Regions from separate parts of the Alkalihalobacterium sp. APHAB7 genome, predicted to be linked through region 1. Evidence: a T-box and tRNA genes for the amino acid it is inferred to sense, from the RefSeq annotation. Region 1 holds a T-box; the other holds one or more tRNA genes.
What was found. A T-box is a leader RNA that pairs with one kind of tRNA and senses whether it is charged. The one in region 1 lies ahead of ACNSTQ_RS13205 (valine--tRNA ligase), so its partner is inferred to be a tRNA-Val.
Positions count from the first base shown of each region.

Region 2: it has a tRNA-Val gene. The T-box ahead of ACNSTQ_RS13205 (valine--tRNA ligase) is inferred to sense a tRNA for this amino acid. The anticodon was not compared.

Region 1 covers NZ_JBLWFS010000012.1:39,151-49,902, reverse strand. The annotation lists gene ACNSTQ_RS13205 (valine--tRNA ligase) at 1-1,734, opposite strand, end outside; T-box leader at 1,886-2,171, opposite strand; gene ACNSTQ_RS13200 (hypothetical protein) at 2,346-2,537, shown strand; gene ysxE (spore coat protein YsxE) at 2,696-3,727, opposite strand; gene ACNSTQ_RS13190 (hypothetical protein) at 3,724-4,647, opposite strand; gene spoVID (stage VI sporulation protein D) at 4,798-6,237, opposite strand; gene hemL (glutamate-1-semialdehyde 2,1-aminomutase) at 6,745-8,031, opposite strand; gene hemB (porphobilinogen synthase) at 8,050-9,030, opposite strand; gene ACNSTQ_RS13170 (uroporphyrinogen-III synthase) at 9,023-9,814, opposite strand; gene hemC (hydroxymethylbilane synthase) at 9,814-10,746, opposite strand.
Region 2 covers NZ_JBLWFS010000004.1:239,666-250,417, forward strand. The annotation lists gene ACNSTQ_RS06675 (ATP-binding protein) at 1-83, shown strand, start outside; gene ACNSTQ_RS06680 (glycoside hydrolase domain-containing protein) at 223-876, opposite strand; gene ACNSTQ_RS06685 (ATP-binding protein) at 1,097-2,371, opposite strand; tRNA gene ACNSTQ_RS06690 (tRNA-Val) at 2,810-2,885, shown strand; gene ACNSTQ_RS06695 (YaiI/YqxD family protein) at 3,380-3,832, shown strand; gene ACNSTQ_RS06700 (hypothetical protein) at 3,863-4,054, shown strand; gene ACNSTQ_RS06705 (TetR/AcrR family transcriptional regulator) at 4,691-5,320, shown strand; gene ACNSTQ_RS06710 (ATP-binding cassette domain-containing protein) at 5,335-6,246, shown strand; gene ACNSTQ_RS06715 (ABC transporter permease) at 6,251-7,873, shown strand; gene ACNSTQ_RS06720 (TetR/AcrR family transcriptional regulator) at 8,159-8,773, opposite strand; gene ACNSTQ_RS06725 (hypothetical protein) at 8,876-9,115, shown strand; gene ACNSTQ_RS06730 (FAD-dependent oxidoreductase) at 9,112-10,314, shown strand.

The DNA.
Region 1 (10,752 bases):
TTTATTAGCAAAGTTCCAAGTCGACTCGACTTTTTCCCAATAGAAACGTAAGTCATTTCCTGGAGAGCTTCCTGTCGCAAGGAAGAAACGAAGTGCATCTGCTCCGTACTTGTCGATTACATCCATTGGATCAACACCGTTACCAAGTGATTTACTCATCTTACGTCCTTGTGAGTCACGAACAAGTCCATGGATGAGTACATCTTTAAATGGCCGCTCATCTGTGAATTCAAGACCTTGAAAAATCATACGTGCCACCCAGAAGTAAATGATATCGTATCCAGTAACCAGTACATCGGTTGAATAGTAACGTTTGAAGTCTGCGCTATCTGTGTCCGGCCAGCCCATCGTTGAAAACGGCCATAATGCAGATGAGAACCATGTATCTAATACGTCTTGATCTTGCTCCCAGTTTTCAATGTCTGCTGGTGCTTCATGACCAACATACACTTCACCTGTTTCTTTATGATACCAAGCCGGAATTCGATGTCCCCACCATAATTGACGAGAAATACACCAGTCACGGATGTTTTCAATCCAGTGAAGATATGTTTTTTCAAAGCGTTCCGGAACAAAGTTTACTTTTCCTTCAGACTTTTGCAGTTCAATGGCCGCTTCAGCTAATGGCTCCATTTTAACAAACCATTGGGTTGAAAGGTAAGGCTCGACAACAGCCCCGCTGCGCTCTGAGTGGCCAACAGAGTGTGTATGCTCTTCAATTTTGAAAAGAACGCCCATATCTTGAAGGTCTTTAACGATTTGCTTACGGCACTCGAAACGATCCATTCCTTGGTATTTATCTGCATTTTCATTCATTTTACCGTCTTCAGACATAACGAGTACGCGCTCTAGATTATGACGGTTTCCAATTTCAAAGTCATTCGGGTCATGTGCTGGTGTAATTTTTACTGCACCTGAACCAAATTCCATATCAACGTAGTCATCGCCGACAATTTCAATTTCACGGCCCACGATTGGCAGTCTTACTTTTTTGCCGATTAAATGCTTATAACGATCATCTTCTGGATGAACTGCAACCGCTGTATCTCCTAGCATTGTTTCTGGACGTGTTGTTGCCACTTCAATATAGCCGCTTCCATCGACAAGTGGGTATTTCATATGGTAGAACCCACCTTGTACGTCTTTATAAATAACTTCAATATCGGATAAGGCTGTCTTTGTTTGCGGGTCCCAGTTAATAATGTACTCCCCGCGGTAGATTAAACCTTTTTCATATAAGCGAACAAATACTTCACGAACCGCTTTAGATAAACCTTCATCTAGTGTGAAACGCTCACGAGAGTAATCTAGGGCTAGTCCAAGCTTTGACCATTGCTGGCGAATATGTGAAGCATACTCTTCTTTCCATTCCCATGATTTTTCTAAGAACTTTTCACGACCTAAATCGTAACGGCTCAGTCCTTCTTCACGAAGTTTGCCTTCTACTTTAGCTTGAGTTGCGATCCCAGCATGGTCCATACCTGGCAACCAAAGAGCATCGTATCCTTGCATTCGTTTCGTACGAATTAAAATATCTTGTAAAGTGGTATCCCAAGCGTGACCTAAATGAAGCTTTCCAGTTACGTTTGGCGGTGGAATGACGATCGTATACGGTTCCTTTGCTTCATCCCCTGTTGCTTCAAAAAACTTTCCATTGACCCAAAATGGGTACCATTTCGCTTCTGTATCTTGTGGGCTGTACTTCGTTGGCATTGTTAAATCTTGATTTTCCATTTTTGTGACCTCCTTTATGTATAAAAAGAATTGGCTATTCCCTGCTTTAAATGAGTTCAAGCCTTGTTTACTTCTGTTTCTTACAGTCGGCAACTGAAGCAATGACACAATTACCATAAATGCCGTAAAACATCAAAAAACTCCCTCCACCTCAAAGGACGAAGAGAGTTGTATTCGCGGTACCACCTTTGTTTGCAAGCTAAAAAAGCTTACACACTTCATTCAGGTAACGGCATCTGCCGACTCGATCTACTAGTAACTAATGATAGAAGTACTTTCCGTTTGTTCCTTTGTAAACGGATGATACTTTCACTTCGTCTCGTTCAAAAGAGCTGCTCAAGGGTGACGTTCAATTCATACGTCCTGAAAAATCTCTCAGCAACTGATTTTTCTCTCTGAAGGGTTCTGAACCTACTCTTCCCTGTCTAAGCATTTATGTATATGGATGTTAAAACATCGGGTTCTGCATATTATTCTACCTTTTTCGATACTTTTTCGTCAATAAAAGCATCGCCAATTTTTTCTTTTTTTATGCATGGGCTCTTGATTTCACATGAATGCAGCCTATGCATATGTATATAGAGAGACTGTTCTCAGGAAGGAGCCTCGATATGCCAAAGCGATATAAGCGTTTTCGACCACCTCTATGGTTAGTAAAACTACGTTTAATGCTCATACAGATTTTGTTTCCACTTCTATGCTTTCAGTTTATCCGAACCTTGCTTTTTCCAACATCCTTTGATGTCATTTTACTAGCTTTAATGGCTCTTTTATATGGATTATTTTTCGCCGGAATTATTTAAGGTTAACGATACCGTGTCAAAGTGGAAATGCAACTATATAAAAGGCTGTCCCATTTGTTTGTGTAAAGCCCCCTAAGCCTATCTAGATATAAAGAAAACTAGCTTTTCATCTCTTTATATCTCTAGGCGAGGAGCTTAGACACTTTTGGGACAGCCTTTTATTGTTGTTCAAATTGTGGCGTTTGGTCTTCTTGTTTTATTAAATAGCCTTTTAACCGTTGCACTTTTCGCATCATATGAAAGCGTTTCTCTAACCTTTGGACATGATAGATTTCAGGTTTATCTTGGTTTTGTTGCAAGTAGAGCTGCAATGAAAATAACACAGGTTCTGGGAAGCATAAATAGCCAAATAATAACTCTTTTTCTTCATCTAGTAATGAGATGTTTCGGTCATACGTACCAAACCATCGAACCATTTCTTCTTCATCCCAAAGGTTATAACCAAATGATTGCCGGCAGAATAAGGCCAGATCGCGGGCAGGTGTATCCATTGATGCTCGTTCAAAGTTATATAGAATAGGCTCTCCACTTGCATTAAATATTGTATGCTTTCTTGATGCTTTGCCGTGACATAAAACCGTTCGATACCTACCTTTTTCAACACAAATATCATACCAGTTTTTCAAGTGACGCTTGGCATCTTCGACCATTAATAACATTTGGTGAACATGCGTTAAATAGGTTAATTGAAAGGGAGATATATATGTTTTTCCTTCAGCCTCATCGGCAAAACGTTCCAAATCTAACCGACGCATATCCCATCGTCTTAATAACGATTGATAAGCTTCATCAATTGTTTCTTTTGGATAGTCGTCGGTTTTCGCAGTTAGTCGATGAATAATACCGAGTTGGTCAATGATTTTTGCTTCTCTAGACGTCCGTCCCTGATACGGTTCCTCTTCAACCCACGGCATTAAATAGTAGGTTCTATCGTCTGTGGAAAGGACATATTCTCCATACTTCGTAGGCAAAATGGGAATCAATTGACGATAGCCTAACCGATCTAATTTTCGCATCACTTGAACGAACAGCTCGCCTTGCTGACGATTCATATGAGCTTCTTTCAAGGCAAACATCCCACGATTTGTTTGTACTTGTTTGACTTTCCCCCAACTCTCAATATGCTCAGGAAATAAATCGTAATGAAACAGGATAGGCGCATAACGATCTAGGATAGACCGACTAGTCATGTGGCCACCTTCTTTCTATCTTCTTTTACCCAATTGATCAGGGTCAAAACGAGTTGCCGGCGGTCGTTCCATTCTTTTTGGAACGTTGAAAAATGAATTTCGGTCTCTTCCTTTTCTTCACTTTGCTGAAGAAGTTTCATTGCATGAACTAACTCCCAGGGCAGCCATGCCTCTGCAAGCAATTCATTACCATACATCTGCCGGAACGGAATTTGCTCCTCAATTTCATTTAACAGTTTGACTAGCGATTCTTCTCCATTTTCACCCACCCATTGTTGTAAAAAGTGAGTTAAACTAACAAAACCGTATTCCGGTGCTTCTGCTGTGCCTTGCCAAACAAACAATTCATATATTTTCTTTGCTTGGGTAGTAGACGAGACCTTGTCCATTATAGGAAGTCTTTTTTCTTTACTTTTTTTCCTCAATTCTAGTGCTTTATGTTTTCTGCGCATCGCCTCTTGAATACAAGATTGTAAAATATTTCGCTTTTTTTCATCGAGCAGCGTTGTTTTAGAGACCCATACTTTCCATTCTGAAGTCGACGGAAACTCACGTTTAGCTGCGGAAATACGATTATCTTTTGTTGCCGTACCGAATTCAATCATTCGAGCGATAAAATGGGCCCACTTTTGTTCATAGTCTTTTGTTGGATACGGATCAATAATATCATCGTGTACGGTTAACCAACCTTCTTCTAACTTAATGGCTTTTTTCTTATCTTTTGTTTGCAACATCCGATCGGTCAATTGATACGGATTTCGGCTGCATTTTTCACGCCATTCCTGGTGCCAGTTTAACAATGCTTCGTCATGCCAGATCCGATATCTTTTTCGTCCTTGGCTCGTATCAATTATTCCTTCGTCTAATTGAGATTTCACTTCAAACGGATAATTTTCTTTAATTAATGGGAGAATATCCATACTTGTTTTCTCCTTTTTTTATAGATGGAGGGCAACTCATTAGTACTTGTTGCCTCACAACGATGATCGATGAGGAAGTTCAATTTCTCCTTATCTATCATTGTGAGGTGTTTAGCACTTTGCTAATGAGTCACCCTCCTCGTTTTCATATTAACGCTTAGAGCCTACTGGAATGTACAAGATTTGCCCTTCTTCTACTCGCTCTTCATTTAATCGGTTGACTCGAACAATTTGACTCGTTGATAGTTCATAGCGTTCTGCAATTGTATCTAATGACTCATTTTCTTGAATGATGCACATCTTTAATTTTGAAAATTGTTCTTCGCCGTCTGCTAGCATTTTCGTTAAGTAGAGCGCATTTTCATCGGTTCTCGATTTTGGAGCTTTTACAGCTTCTGCAGCCGGATCATCTTGATCATGTACTGCAACTTCTTCCTCTACTTCTACTGCAGCAGGTGGTCGCTCAGATAACTTTTTCAACGGTGCAAAGTTGATTTTTGTTCCCTCTTCTTCTTCACGGCCGGCAGGATCTTCTGCGGCTTGAAGTGCTCCTACTTTTTCTACTGCTTCTAATGCTTCTTCTTTTTCTACTTCTTCTACCGATTCTACTCGTTCTTCTTCCTCAACAGTTTCCTGCTCAAAGCTAGTTGCTTGTTCTGAAGAGCGTTGATTGTTCGGAACAAGATTGTCAATTGGGTTTCTTTCTTCAGGTTCAATCACTTCAGGACGAGCTTCAAAGTTCAGTTCTGGTGATTGTTTCGGTATTACAGGTTCTTGATTTTGTATCGGCTCGCTACCCTCTACTTCAAATTTTGGTGTTTCATATTGTTGTTCATATTCAGGCTCTTCCATTGCTGGAACGAGTTCCTTTGCTTCTACTACAGGTTCTTCTGCTTTGGGCTCCTGTACCGCCTGTTTTCTCGCTTCAAAAGAAAATGACGGGAACGGTTGAAGCGATGGTGGCTTCTCTATTTCAGGCAATTCTTCTGAGAAAGAAGGATTTTGCGGGATTGACGGATGATCCACATTAGACGTTGCTTCTGTATAATAGGATTCTCGCTCCTCCCTTTCAAGCGTTGCCTCTGAATAAGACGGCTCTGAATAAAGCTCTGAATAAGATGAATCTGGTGAATACGATGGTCGCTTCACTTCTTGCTGTTGAGTACTCATCCCGCTGATTGCCACATCTGCTGTTAGTTGCAGACAACTTTTTTCTGGAAGATCGTAATCAAATGTCTCCACTTGTACGTAAACATCATCAATGTTTTGAATACGGCTTAACGGGATTGTCACATCAATTGGGAAGAAGTGTTTAATTTCACCGACGTTCTGTTCATTCAAGGTGACTTCTTCAAATGAACGAAACGCAGCAACTTCTCCCTCTCCTGTGTTTTCAGGATCATTTTGCACAGGGCGGTATTCTCCGAGTAAACGGAGACCACCTTTAATAACTACATGGTCGTTCTTTTCTTCAATGCGGATTTCGGGATCTAATGACATTGAAAGTATTTCTGCAACTTCTTGCCCTTTATTTAACCACACCGATTCCTCAATGGAAAATGACAGTTTAGATGGATGATCTTGTGTCATGGACGTTCCTCCTTGTTTCAAAAAAGTTTACCCCCAGTTACGCTCATGCTCTGTACATTAAACTGTATGACAAGACCTTCCTCGTTATGAAAAGAATTTTAAAAAATGCTAAAAAATTAGTTTTACGAGCAAATTAAAATGATTTATAGACGATTGTTCGTTATGATCCTCCTTAGTCCGGAGGATGTTACTAGTTTATTGTTATTTTTAAAAATTAGAATGGTATGATTAGAGTTAGGGGGAGGGGTTGTGCGTTTGTTAAATGGGTTGCTTTTAGCAGTTAGAAATATCGGGGAACGGCTGTATTGACCTGAATTCGTTCCCTTATGATGTGGCTTATGATGTGGTTATTTCAGGGTGCGGGCTCTCTTCGCTTCCTTTAGTTCCCGTATCATCTGATTTTACAGGAGCTCGGGCTCTATTTCATCATCATCAAACTAATAAAAGCTCAGACCAATTAGTCTGAGCCTTTATAGCACTATGTGATGTAATCAAAAGATAGAGAGATTACTTCAGTTTTGAAAATGCGATCTCTGCTGCTGCAATCGTGTCATCAATGTCTTTTTCAGTATGCTTTGTTGATAAGAACATACCTTCAAACTGTGATGGCGGTAGAGAAATGCCTTGGTGCAGCATCTCTTTAAAATAAGCTGCAAAGAAATCTAAATTCGATGTTGATGCGGATGCAAAGTCTTTGACAGGTTGATCTGTAAAGAAGAAACCGACCATTGAGCCTGCCAGGCTTGTTGTATGAGGAATGCCATGCTTCGTTGCTGCAGCCGATAAACCTTCTGCTAAACGCTTTCCAAGACGGTCAAACTCCTCATAATGTTCTGGTTTAAGCTGTGATAGTGTTTCATATCCAGCGGTCATCGCAAGCGGGTTACCTGACAGTGTCCCTGCTTGATAAATTGGACCAGCTGGCGCGATTTGCTCCATAATTTCACGACGCCCGCCGTAAGCACCAACTGGTAAACCTCCACCGATTACTTTTCCAAGGCATGTTAAGTCAGGTGTTACTCCAAACTCTCCTTGCGCACAGTTATAACCGACACGGAAGCCTGTCATGACTTCATCAAAAATCAGTAAGCTGCCGTGAGCATGAGTGATTTCGCGAACGGCTTCAAGGAAGCCTGGCTCCGGACGAACGACACCCATATTCCCAGCAACAGGTTCTAAAATAACAGCGGCAACATCATCGCCAAATTTTTCGTAAGCTAGTTTTAAACTTTCTATATCATTATAAGGAACGGTTAGCGTATTTTGAGCGACAGATTCAGGAACTCCTGGACTATCCGGCAATCCAAGTGTCGCAACACCAGAACCTGCTTTAATTAATAAAGAATCACCGTGGCCGTGGTAGCAACCTTCAAATTTAATGATCTTATTGCGCCCCGTATAGCCACGTGCTAAACGTAAAGCACTCATTGTTGCCTCTGTTCCTGAGTTCACCATACGAACGACTTCAATTGAAGGAACACGATCGATAACGAGCTTGGCAAGTTTTGTTTCTAACTCACTTGGTGCCCCGAAGCTTGTTCCTTTTTCAACCGATTTCTTTAAAGCTTCTACCACTTGCTCATCGGCGTGTCCTAAAATAAGTGGTCCCCATGATAAGACATAGTCAATGTACTCATTTCCATCGATATCATAAATACGTGCCTCTTCTCCTCGTTCCATGAAAACAGGATCCATCTTCACGGATTTAAAGGCACGAACGGGACTATTTACTCCACCTGGCATGACTGGTTTTGCTTCTGAAAATGCGGCTTGCGATTTTTCATAGGTTCTCAACTGCTTCACCTCTATCGTTTATTTTTCATTCAACCAACGTACAACATCTTTTGCAAAGTACGTTAATATTAAATCTGCACCGGCACGTTTCATACTCATTAATGTTTCAAGAACAACACTTTTTTCATCAATCCAACCGTTTTGAGCAGCTGCTTTGATCATTGAATACTCACCGCTGACGTTGTATGCAACGACAGGAGCACCTGAAAAATCTTTCACTTCACGGATTATATCTAAATACGATAGTGCTGGTTTAACAATAAGGAAGTCTGCTCCTTCATTCATATCTGACTCCGCTTCACGAAGTGCTTCTAAACGATTGGCAGGATCCATTTGATACGTTTTGCGGTCACCGAATTTAGGCGAAGAATGAGCTGCATCACGGAATGGTCCGTAATAGCTAGATGCATATTTTACGGCATACGACATAATCGGTACATCGTGATAGCCTGCTTCATCTAAACCGTGACGGATTGCTGCTACAAATCCATCCATCATATTGGAAGGGGCAATAATATCAGCACCGGCTTTCGCTTGAGACACAGCTGTTTTCGCTAATAATTCTAGAGTAGGATCATTTAATACTTTTCCTTCCTCAATGACACCACAATGGCCATGATCCGTAAACTGACATAAACACGTATCTGCGATAACCGTTAGATCAGAGTGCACTTCTTTAATTTGTCTAATCGCTTTCTGAACAATTCCATGTTCGCAATAAGCAGATGACCCTACATCATCTTTATCATTTGGTACACCAAACACAATAATGGCTGGAATACCTAAATCAACAACTTCATTTACTTCTTCATTTAATAGGTCAAGTGACAGTTGAAATACACCTGGCATCGAAGGGACTTCATGACGTACTTGTTCTCCTTCCGTCACAAAGATTGGGTAGATTAAATCTTCTTTATGTAAATGTGTTTCTCTCACCATTGAACGAATCGATGCCGTTCCTCTAAGTCTACGGTGACGACTGAAATGTAATTCAGACATGTTTGGGCCTCCCTTTATGTTCGATCATTTCTTGGATCATACCTTCAGTAGTAAATTCCTTTGCTACTAACAGCGGTTGCAAGTTCCACTGTTCCGCTGCTTGCGCCGTTATTGGACCGATACAGACAAAAGTCATCTGTTCATCTAACGTTAAATTGTTCTTATTGACCATGTTTATGAAATGTTGGACAGTCGACGGACTTGTAAAGGTTAGATAGTCGAGTTTCTGTTTCGTTAGCATATGTACTAGATTGTCTTCTACTTCTTGGTTTTCCACCGTTTCATAAACGGTTACTTCTTCAACAGAAAAGCCATCTTCCTTTAGGCCCTCATAAAGTACATCACGGGACAGATTACCTTTCACAAGTAAGATGCGACTTTCTTTTTTCAAGTTCGTCTGAAGTTTTTCTAACAAACTTTCTGCGACAAATTGATCAGGAAGCAGAGAAGCCTTTACCCCATAAGATTGAAGAACTTCTTCTGTCTTTGTTCCGACAACTGCAATCTGTTTTGTCTTTAAATCTGACCACTTGTCCATCTCTTCGATTTCATTTATAAAAAAATGTACGCCATTTGCACTCGTAATCACGAGCCAATCGTATGTATGTAAATGAGACAATACGTTTTGAATATGTTGTTTGTCTTTAGGTGATTGAAACGCAAGGAGCGGGACGGCAACTGCAATCCCTCCTTGAGCTTCTATCTTCTTTATAAACGAACGAGACTGCTCCTTAGCTCTCGTTACTCCGATCGTAACACCAGCAAGAGGAAGCGCAGTCATCATTATAGATCTAACTCTTTCTTCACTTGAGTTAAAATTTCTTTCGCACCTTTGTCGAGGAGCTTTTGGGCAGCTAATTCACCAAGGTCTTGAGGATCACTTCCAGTTAACGTTTCGTGTAAAATCGTTTTTCCATCTGGTGAACCAACTAGAGCAGTGATCTTTACATCATGATTGTCTTCAAGTGTTGCATACGCCGCGATTGGTACCTGGCACCCACCTTCAATTTTATGAAGGAATGCGCGTTCTGCAGCTACTGTACGAGCTGTTTCGTCATGATTTAAATGTTGTAAAATAGTAATGACTTCTGGATCGTCTGAGCGACATTCAATTCCTAATGCGCCTTGACCAACTGCAGGAATACAAACTTCGGGCTCTAAATATTCAGTAACAACATCATCAGACCACCCCATACGTTGAAGGCCTGCAGCAGCTAAAATAATCGCATCAAAGTTTTCTTCTTTTAACTTACGAAGTCTTGTATCAATATTTCCACGGATCCATTGAATTTCAAGGTCCGGTCGGCTCGCTAAAATTTGTGCAGAACGACGTAAACTGCTCGTTCCTACGATTGAACCGGCAGGAAGATCAGCTAATTTTACATGATCATTTGAAATGAACGCATCACGAGGATCTACTCGCTCAGTCACAGCTGCTAAAGTGAAGCCTTCCGGTAATTCTGAAGGAACATCCTTCATGCTATGAACCGCAATGTCAATTTCTTTATCGCTCATTGCTTGTTCAATTTCTTTAACAAATAACCCTTTTCCCCCTACTTTTGAGAGAGTAACATCAAGAATTTGGTCACCTTTTGTCACAATTTTTTTGACTTCAAACTCATTTGGGACTCCTGCCTTTTTTAATTGGTCAATCACCCAATTCGTTTGAGTTAATGCTAGTTGACTCTTTCTTGACCCGATTACTATTTTTCTCATTCGTAT
Region 2 (10,752 bases), on a different contig from region 1:
AGCTGTCAACGGTCATACTAAAAACAATTATACAAGGTAAAAAAGAAGGACAAATATTATTTCCAAAGAATTCTAAAGATTGATAATTGCAACAGGCTGACTATTCGAATAAATGAATTTTTCCAAGTGCGACAAGTCCTTCGAAACGAAAGTCAGCCTTCTTCTTGTTTTTTTAGAGTTGGTACACATCATGTTGGTTCGTGCATTAATATAGGAATGTAATTACCACATATCATCATACAAACGTCGATCAGATAAGACAGTATCAATGGGACATTCTTCGGCATCGCGGCCGTATTGCCATGCCCATACATTAGCTTCACACGGTGGTTTAGCAGGCGTAAAACGTTGGGGACGATTTTGTTTCGTCGTCGTTCCAGGTTCTGGTTCTGCACTCCATAGAACAGACTGGACTTTCACTCGTTCACTATTGGCAACAGCGGTACAATACGCCTCACTAAAAGGTCCTTCAACAGGATCGTGATAAAAACCAGGTTTATAACCACTTGGATAAAAGGCGTCTACCCAACCGCGGATCCATGCTTCATCGACATCGAAAAAATTTTCAATATTAGCGAAAATTCGAACACCGGTAGGAAAGCCAAGTCTTCTGGCATGGAATATTGCATTAGCAGCTGTAATTTCTCCCGTACGGTAGCCAACTGCTTCTAAAAATTCATTGTAAATGGGCATGACTCTAATTCCGTTTCCTCTTAACCTTTGGACTTCTTCTGTAGTTAAACCATCACTTACATTCGGTATGGTCGTTAAGTATCTGCCCCAATATGCAGGCTTACCAAAGTTTTCAAGGACACAATCATATAAGGCAGGAGTTACGGCCGCAGCTGAATCTACACCCCAAATACTTCTCGCCATTGAATCACTCCTAACTTCTATTGCGATCTTCAATCGAAGAACATCTATTTTATATCATATCGGTGAAAGTGTTGTACTATGACTAGTGAAGTGTTGTGATAAAAATAAATACGAGCAGAAAAGATAAAGAAAACTCGCTGATTGATAATTTACTAACGTAAAAAAAGCCTGACAAATAAATGTCAGCGCTTTAATTGGTTGTTTTGAAGAACCAGTACTATTAATTGTCATATAAAGGAACTACGATTTGAAAAGTAGTGCCTGAACCTACGTTGCTATCAACAAGAATGGAACCCTCCATATTAGAAATAATGCTGAAACAAACCATCATTCCAAGCCCTGTTCCCTTAGACTTTGTCGTATAAAAAGGCTTTCCGAGACGATTTAACTCTTCTTTTGTCATTCCGATGCCTGTATCGGTTATCTCGATAACCGCTGTGTCTTTGTTAACAGAGGTAGAAACATATAGTGTCCCGCCATTAGGCATGGCTTCAATAGCATTTTTAAACATATTAATTAGACATTGCTGAAGCTTGCCTACATTCCCATAGATTACGGGCTCGTCTTGGAATTTGCTATCTACAAAAATAGAATTCAAATTAGCAAATGGAGTAATAACTTCAATTGCTGCACTAGCGACCTGATTAATGTAAATAGTTTCCTCTTGTTCTTTTTGAGGTTTAGCTAAAGAGAGGTAATCAGTAATAATAAATTGGGCACGATCTAACTCTTTAAGCATAATATCATAGTAATTTTTGTTTTTGGGATCTACTTTTTCATCACTTTGGAACATTTGAATAAAACCTCGTACCACCGTCATTGGATTTCGGATTTCATGAGCAATGGACGCGGCGAGTTCACTGACTAATTTCATTTGTTCCATACCTTCCATCTCACTTTTTAAGATCATATGACGTTGATGGTTTTCTATAAAATAAATAGCTCCCCAAATAGTAAAGGTAATAAACAAGATAGCTAGTGTATAATAATGAAAAATCTCAGCGATGTCTACAGAATCAAGAATATGTAAAAGGAATAACCCTGAAGTAACGATAATCATCGCAAATATAGATGAAAAAATCGTTCCATATATTAATCTCTGTTTAAAGCTTCCTTTACGATAGAATGGAAGAAGGTAGATCATAGTAATAAAAATAATACATTCGATAATAAAAAATGCGAACAGGCCATAGTTAATACCGAGAAATAAACGAGAAAGAATAATTAGGATACTCGTCACAATTCCAGCAGGTAAGCCGCCATAAAGGTAACTAAGTATTAAAGGAACAGCTCGCATATCAATAAAAAATAGATGGTTCCCTATTAAAAATGGAAACAGCATACAAAAAAAAGCAGGGATACTGAAAATGACACCAATAAGAAGCGGTTGTACGCTAACTTTAAATTGTTGAAGTCTTTCAACTAAGAAAAATTGATAGAAAAAAATAGTAACTATAATAAATAAAAAATTGAGTAGAAGTTCCTCGATACCCACATGCTGTTCCTCCTTGCTGAAAAGGGAAAAGTACTTACCTTTTTATTAATAATATACCTTTTTCTGGCTGTTATCTATGATAATTTTACAGTGATAGTAAAATTATTTTTATATTAGCGCTGTTAAAGAGTATTGTTGATTTTGGGCTTATTTCTGAAAAAATACCCTAAATTATATGAGGAAATACATTTTCTCGTTCATTTCAGGATAAATCTCTTCAACCTTTCAGTTCCTGATGAGCCCCAAATTAACGGTTTCCAACAGTATTATTTATAGATTTTATTTTAATAGTTGCTATAGAGGATCATGAAAGGAAAGTGGGGAGAGAGGGTGACAAAGAAAAAAGGAATTTATTATTAGAAAGGACGATTGATTAAGGAGTTGACATCACAGCACATATGTAGTATATTTATTTTGTCGCTAATAATTATGACTCATGATCCGTTAGCTCAGCTGGGAGAGCGCCACCTTGACAGGGTGGAGGTCGAGGGTTCGAGCCCCCCACGGGTCACCATACATATAATTGTTCAACCCCTTGCGTAGCAAGGGGTTTTGTTGTTTTTGCAGTTCCTCTAATTGACCACAATTAACTCCTCAAATTAGCTTTGACCACATTTTGACCACATTAAATTTTTATATCAGTTTATATTAATTAAATGAAAATTAATATTAAAATCAGGAGCAGAAATGTTGAATGAGAAAATCTTAGGTCTTTAAAGCATAGTAGACGTTATACTGTGCAATAAACAACTACTCTAATCAAGTATATTAGTTCTAAGCCCTAGAAACTTTATTAATTTTTTATAAAAGCAGATGATTTAGCAAATGTGGGCATTTACATCCAACTACCATTTGCCAACACAATTCTATAAAGTATAATATGAGGATATAAAAATACAGAAAAAGGAAGATATATTGTTTATTTTTAAACAAAAGTCACCAGTCCCTTTTATAGTTGAAAAAGATTAAGTTAATTAGTAAGTCTAACTTCTTAACAGGAGGAGAAAGATGAAAATTTTTGTGGATGCAGATGCTTGTCCGGTGAAAGATATTATTATTTCTGAAGCAAGGAATTTTGAAATTCCGGTTATCCTTGTTACAAGTTTTTCTCACTTTTCTAATGCAAAACAGCCATCAGGAGTGGAAACCATTTATGTTGATTCTGGAGCAGATGCTGCAGATTATCGGATTGTGAAGTTAGTGGAAAAAGGAGATATTATTGTGACGCAAGATTATGGTCTTGCGTCGCTTGGTTTAGCAAAAGGAGTTATCGTCCTCCATCAAAAAGGATTTAGATATACAAATGATAATATCGACCAATTATTACAAACACGTTATTTAAGTGCAATGGCTAGAAAAAGTGGACAGCGAACAAAGGGACCAAAGCCTTTCACAACAGAAGACCGGGAGCAATTTAGGGATCTTTTTAAACAGATTATTTCTCTTGAAAAATTAGGCTAAACTCAGAGATTCAGAAAGGAGATAAATATCTTGAAGTATATAAAATCGCAAATGCAACAACTAATTAAGGAAAATAAAGAACTGCATACACGTTTTAAAGAACTGAAAGCTGAGCATGGTCTTGAAAAAAACAATGCCCTCAAGGCCTTGTACCATTCAGAAGTTGCGGATGGAGGAAAGTATCAGGTAGCTTACCAAGCACTTAATCAGCCCAAAAAGTAGACTCTATATTCTATTTATACTTACTAAAACCTGATATAAATGTTTGATGATTATTAGTGGATAAAGTTAGTGACCTAAATATGAAGTAGGTTGCTGCATAGTACAACGATAATACGAATTTAAACAACCTCTACTTTTACTAACTCTGTGAAAGAATGAACTTCAAGTTATTTTAAGAAAACAATATAAATTTAAACCGCGTGGATTATAATAAATATCCACGCGGTTTTTTATGTTAAGTATATTTCATTAAAATTATAAGTGAGTTTAGTTTTTAATTTTCATCACAATTATCGTTTACAACTTAGTTTAATGAATTACCATTTTATTGATTCTCACTTTACTCCACTAAAGGTTTGCAATATGTTTGCAAATAGTCTTTACTGTCTTATTTTACAAGAACCAGAAGTTCAAATAAAACAACAACCCCCCTTGCTACGCAAGGGAGGTTGTTGTAATTACAGTTCATCTAATTGACCACAATTTCCTCTTCAAACTCGTTTGACCACATTTTGACTACATTAAATTTGTATACTCTTTTAAGATGAAGACTATAAATTAAATAGCTACCTTGTACAAAGTGGTCAACCATTATATCTTTGTATAGCCGGTGATAATCAAATAAGAAGGGGCTTGATGATAATTAACTCTAAATTTTTTGATATCGATCTATTTAAACAAAGAAAGATAATAAATGCTGCTATGAGAGAGTTTGCACATAAAGGATATAAAAAGGCTTCTACGAATGAAATTGTAAAAGATTCTGGTATTTCAAAGGGGCTTCTCTTTCATTACTTTAGAAATAAAAAAGAGTTGTATTTATATTTATTTGATAGAGCTGTGGAAATAGCAAATGATGAGTTTTATGCAGGAATTGAATATACGGAAACGGACGTTATAAAAATATGGCGGAATATGGCCTTATTAAAGTTTAACCTGATGCGTCAATTTCCTGAAATCATAAATTTTATCATGTCCGCTTATTTTGAAGAAGCAGAAGAAGTAGTAGTTGAACTGCAAGGTAGAAAAGAGAATTTTAATCCTGCTAATGTAAATGATTTTTTTAAAAACATTGATGCATCCAAGTTTAAAGGAGATCTAGAAGTGGACAAAGCCTTACAAGTGATTACTTGGACAATGGAAGGTGTTATTGAAAAAGAGAGGAATAAGGCAAAGGATATATCAATTGAGAATTATAATCTGGATGAGACGATAGAAAAGATTGATCACTGCTTAATGGTGTTAAAAGACTGCTTTTATAAATAGAAGGAGATAGGAAAATGTCTGTAATGGAATTAAAAGATATAACAAAGAAGTTTGGAAAATTTGTTGCTTTGGATGGAGTGAATTTAAAATTAAATCAAGGGGAAGTATTAGGGTTTATTGGACCTAATGGGGCAGGTAAATCGACTACGATTCGCATTATTCTTGGATTATTACGGAAAACTGGCGGGGAAGCGAAACTATTCGGTAAAGATCCCTGGAAAGATGCAGTTGACCTTCACAAGCGTTTAGCATATGTCCCAGGGGATGTACATTTATGGCCAAACTTATCTGGTGGAGAGGTCATTGACTTATTTGGCAACTTAAGAGGGAGTATGAATACGAAACGCAGGACAGAGCTAATTGAGCGTTTTGATCTTGATCCCACGAAAAAATGTAGAACCTATTCAAAAGGTAATAGACAAAAAGTAGCACTTATTTCTGCCTTTTCATCGGATGTGGACTTATTTATTTTAGATGAACCGACATCGGGCTTGGATCCTCTAATGGAGATGGTTTTTCAAGATTGCGTTGCAGAAGCGAAAGCTACCGGGAAAACAATTCTTCTTTCCAGTCATATTCTTTCTGAGGTAGAGAGACTTTGTGACAGAGTTAGCATTATAAAGAAAGGAAATGTGGTGGAGACGGGTACTTTAGGAGAATTGCGCCACTTCACCCGGAATGAAATTACTGTAGAGACAGAACGCGAAATTGTCGGTTTACAGGATTTACAGAATGTTTTTGAAGTATCTGTGAAAGGGAAGAAAGCACAGTTTCAAGTCGATAGTCAAAATCTTGACTCTGTGTTGCGCCACCTTCTTCCATTTGAAATAAAGACATTAACAAGCAAACCACCTTCACTGGAAGATCTTTTTATGCGGCATTACGGTAATGAAATAAGTAGTACTCAGCAAGGTGACAGGGGGTGAAAGAATGAGAAATGAAATAAAAGGAACAGGCATTTTAACTTTTCTTGCCTTTAAGCGGGACCGGCTAAGATTATTTGCTTGGCTAGCAGTGATTATGACCTTAGTTACGTCGGTGGGTATTGCTATGAATGATCTAATGCCTACGCAAGAAGAAGTGATGAAACAGGTAGTCGCTAGAGCAGAAAGTCCTGCTATTCGACTATTTGATATACCTGCAGCTGGGATCAGTGTAGAATCTGCAATGTTGATGAGAAGTTCTATTTTAATTGGTATTATCATTGTATTAGTAAGTATGCAAACTGTTATACGTCACACTAGACAGAATGAGGAAACAGGACGAACGGAGATGATTAGTTCCACTGCTGTAGGTAAATATGCTAGTTTAGCATCAGGATTAATTGTCACTGTTATATTTAATATATTAGTAGGAATTACGATTGCTTCAGCGATGTTATTTAATAATTTTGATATGGAAGGATCTCTATTAATTGGGTTTGTATTTGCTGGAATAGGGATTGCCTTTGCTGGTATCACTTCTATCGCCGTTCAGCTATCTCAAACTTCTAGTGGTGCAACTGGCATGGTTACTATCACCTTTGGACTAGTCTTTCTGATCAGCTCCATCGGTGATGTGCTAGGGGAGTTTAATAGAAATACCTTTGCTGTTGAAAGTCATTGGTTAGTGTGGTTGTCACCGTGGGGCTGGCTTGGTCAAGTATATGCATTCCATGAAAATAATTGGTGGATTCTTTGGTTATTTTACTTATTGTTTATTGCGACTGTCTTTATTGCAATCTATCTTGTTACAAAAAGGGATGTTGGAATGGGTTTATTTCCTGCCAAAAAGGGACCTGCCTTTGCTTCTAGAATGCTATTAAGTCCAATTGGATTAATGTGGAGGCTTCAGCGCAGGGTAATTCTTAGTTGGGTTGTTGCAATGTTTATCTTCGGAATGGTAATTGGTGGAATTGGCAATGAAATACGAGATATGGTATCAGGATTAAACAACGACCAACTGCTAGAAATGTTTGGTGGAAACCCAGATTTAGTTAGTTCCATAATGGCGTCATTTGTGGGATTTTTAGCTACATTTGTGGCAGTGTATTTTGTATTGGGTTTGTTAAGGTTACGTCATGATGAAGTAGACGGTTTTATGGAAGGAGTCCTCGCAACCGGAGTGAGTAGAGTCCATTTATTGATGAGTCAGTTTATTTGTGTTGGTTTAGGGTTATGGGGCATTTTAATCTTTTTAGCATTAGGTGCCGGTACCACAGCAAAAGTGTCTACTGGTGATGCTATGTTTCTGACAATGCTGGAAGTCACATTTTATCAAGCTCCTGCAATACTCACCATTGGAGCTTTTACAATTCTTTTGATAGGAATTCTCCCAAAAGGTGCAATTGCAGTATCACTTGCTGCTGTACTATTTAGTATAATCTCGGGTCCTATGTTCGGTACAATGCTTGGTTTACCAGAGATAGTTCAAAGTATTTCTCCATTTTCTTATACGACTGTGGGTGAAGCAGGAAATATAGACTGGATTAATGCACTAGGATTAACTGTAATAGCAATGATTTTTATTACAGTTGGGATTTTAAGCTATTCACGCCGTAACTTAACTTTTTAGGAAATCTGGTCAAAATAGCAACAATTTATGCGAAAACAGTCAAAACAAAAGAATGGCAATCCAGTACAGCCTATGGCTTTGATCCAACATGGTTAATCATTGCCGCTGTTACAGCAAATTTCCAGAGTGCCGAGCAGAGCATTGGTACAAGTGGAAGCACAGGTGGGTTTACTGACGGTGGAGGTGGATCAGGAGCATTTTAATATTAGTTGCAGTTCAAGGCTTGAGCGCATTCCCTTAGGAACAGGGGAAAGCGCTAATTTTATTAGGACGGAAGAGGGGCTCTCATTTAATTTTACTTTTAAATCCTTCGAGCAGTACCTCTAATCCAAATTGAAATTCATTTTCCATTTTCATAGCGGAGGGGTCAAACGGCAGATGTTCCAAAAAAGTTAGTGAATCCGGGTCGTCCATTGGAATGTCATTAAAACGGTATTCCTCTAAAACAAAGGAAGTTATGTAATTATTAAGCATCCATGATGCTGAAAAAATATCTTCACTTTCAAGGCCCAACTGGTGAAGAAGTCCACCGATTTTTTTGATTAACTCCAGCCGGTAAGGAGTTGTCGGTGCTGTTTCCACAAGTACATATGCTGAATCTCGGTATTTTAATAATACCCTCCTGAATTCGTATGAAATTTGGAGAATTTGCTCTTCCAGAGCCAGTTCCTCATCTGGTAAACAGATTTCTTTACATATTTCTTCTGCTAGCAGCTCCAAAAGCTCATTCTTATTTTTAACATGCCAATAGATAGAAGAGCCCTTTATTTCTAACCGCTCAGCTATTTTTCTGATGGATATTTTTTTCAACCCTTCTTCCAGCAGTACATTGAATGCAACCTTGACAATTACTGATTTATTTATTTTTTTAGGTTCTGATTTTTCGTTTTTAGCAGGCACAGCAACTCCTCCTTCACTTGACAAGTATATCATATCATTATAGACTAACACTGTTAGATTTAAACTAACAGTGTTAGATAAAATGGAAAGGGGAGATACGAATTGACTAATTTAAACGATATAGCAGGTCTTTTTTATGGTGGATTTTTAATATTAGGAATTGCATTTGGTGGAGGTTTTGGGATTATAAATGGATATTTTATTTTAGGTCCCTTGATGGGAACTGTTTCGGGTCTCGGATTAGGGCTACTGTCTCATGGAATTATTTCTTATTTACTGCTGTGGAAAATAGGATCAGTTGAAACTGAAAACGAGGTTGCAGAAGGGGGAGAGGAAGAATGAGCAGAAACGCAATAATCATTGGTGGTGGAATTGCTGGGACTGCAATGGCCTTATTTTTAAAAAGAGCAGGTATAACGTCCGCCATCTATGAGGCATATCCAAAACGTGATGACATCGGGGGAGGTCTGCAGCTAGCACCGAATGGTATGAATGTGCTAGCGTCTCTCGGTCTAGCTGATAAAGTCATAGAACACGGAACAATTGCAACTGAAATGCGTTTTTTAAATCAAAAAGGAAAAATACTTGGGAAGATTAATCGAGGGCTAACGGAAAAATATGCTCAGCCTGCAGTTAATATTTCCCGATCTGCTTTGCATAAAGTTCTGGTGGAGGAGGTTGAGCGGAAGGGTATTGTTATCCACTATAATAAAAAGCTTGTAAATATTACAGATGGTTCGGGAAAACAGGCTGCTGCGGAGTTTGCAGACGGGAGTACGGCAGAAGGGGATATCGTTATTGGAGCAGACGGCATCCGTTCTAAGACGAGGGAAATTATTCTGCCGGATGCTCCAAAACCAGATTTTACTGGCATGCAATGGATTGCAGGTTTCGTTCCACAGACAGAAGTACCTTTAATAGATGAAGAGGATCATAAATTGTACATGATTTTTGGAATGAAAGGATTTTTCGGTTACGGAAATTTCTCCAGGAAAGATGCCATAATAGGTTGGTGGTATAACATCGTTAAGGAACAAGAACTTACAAAAGAAGAGCTAGGGGAAGTTGCTAATCAAGAAGTAAGGAATGAGCTTTTAGAAATATGCAAAGGGTGGAACGGTCCGGTGGAGGAGCTTATTAAGAAAACACCAAAGTTAATAAGAGGGAATGTTCATGACATCCAATCTCTGCCTTCCTGGCATAATAACAGAAGGGCAGTGCTCATTGGGGATGCTGCACATGCAGTCAGTCCGAACTCCGGACAAGGTGCTTCCCTTGCTCTTGAGGATGCCAGTTACCTGGCTAAGCTGCTATTTGAAGAGTCAGATTCTTTGGAGAATATATTTGAGCTGTTTGTTCAGGAACGCAGGCCTCGTGTTGAAAAGATTATAGCTGAAGGTAGAAGAACAGGAGACAATAAAAAAGAAATGACACCTGTTTCCGCTTGGATCAGAGACAGAATGTTGTCCATCATATTCCCGTTGTTTGTAGATAAAGGCAATAGGTGGAAATATGAATATAAAGTTGACTGGAAAAGTTAGATGAATTTGAGGGGATATATTAGGAAGGAACACCTAGATAAATTCTTCTGCTTGTTAGTTTAATACAATTATTTTATGTAGAGATAGTATTTGCAATAATAGTATTTACAATAATCAATTTTCAATAAGGACCCTTTGTGGAAGAGTTTATTTTGCAATGATCTTTGAAACAAAAAAATACTGGTCCCAAATAAAATGGAAATATAAACCAGTATTTATCACTTACTATTTGAAACTATTTAGTATCTAGTTGGTGTAAATCTCAGGAGGAATAAAAGACTACCTAAGTTTAAACGTACTTGTCGATTCAGTTGAAACAAATTACGAAATAGTGATTTTAAAACAAACTTTATAATTAGCATTTAATCGCCTCCTGAATATAGTTTGCTCTTTACGGTCTTAAATTATTTATTATCAACAAATAGAATACTCCCTTAA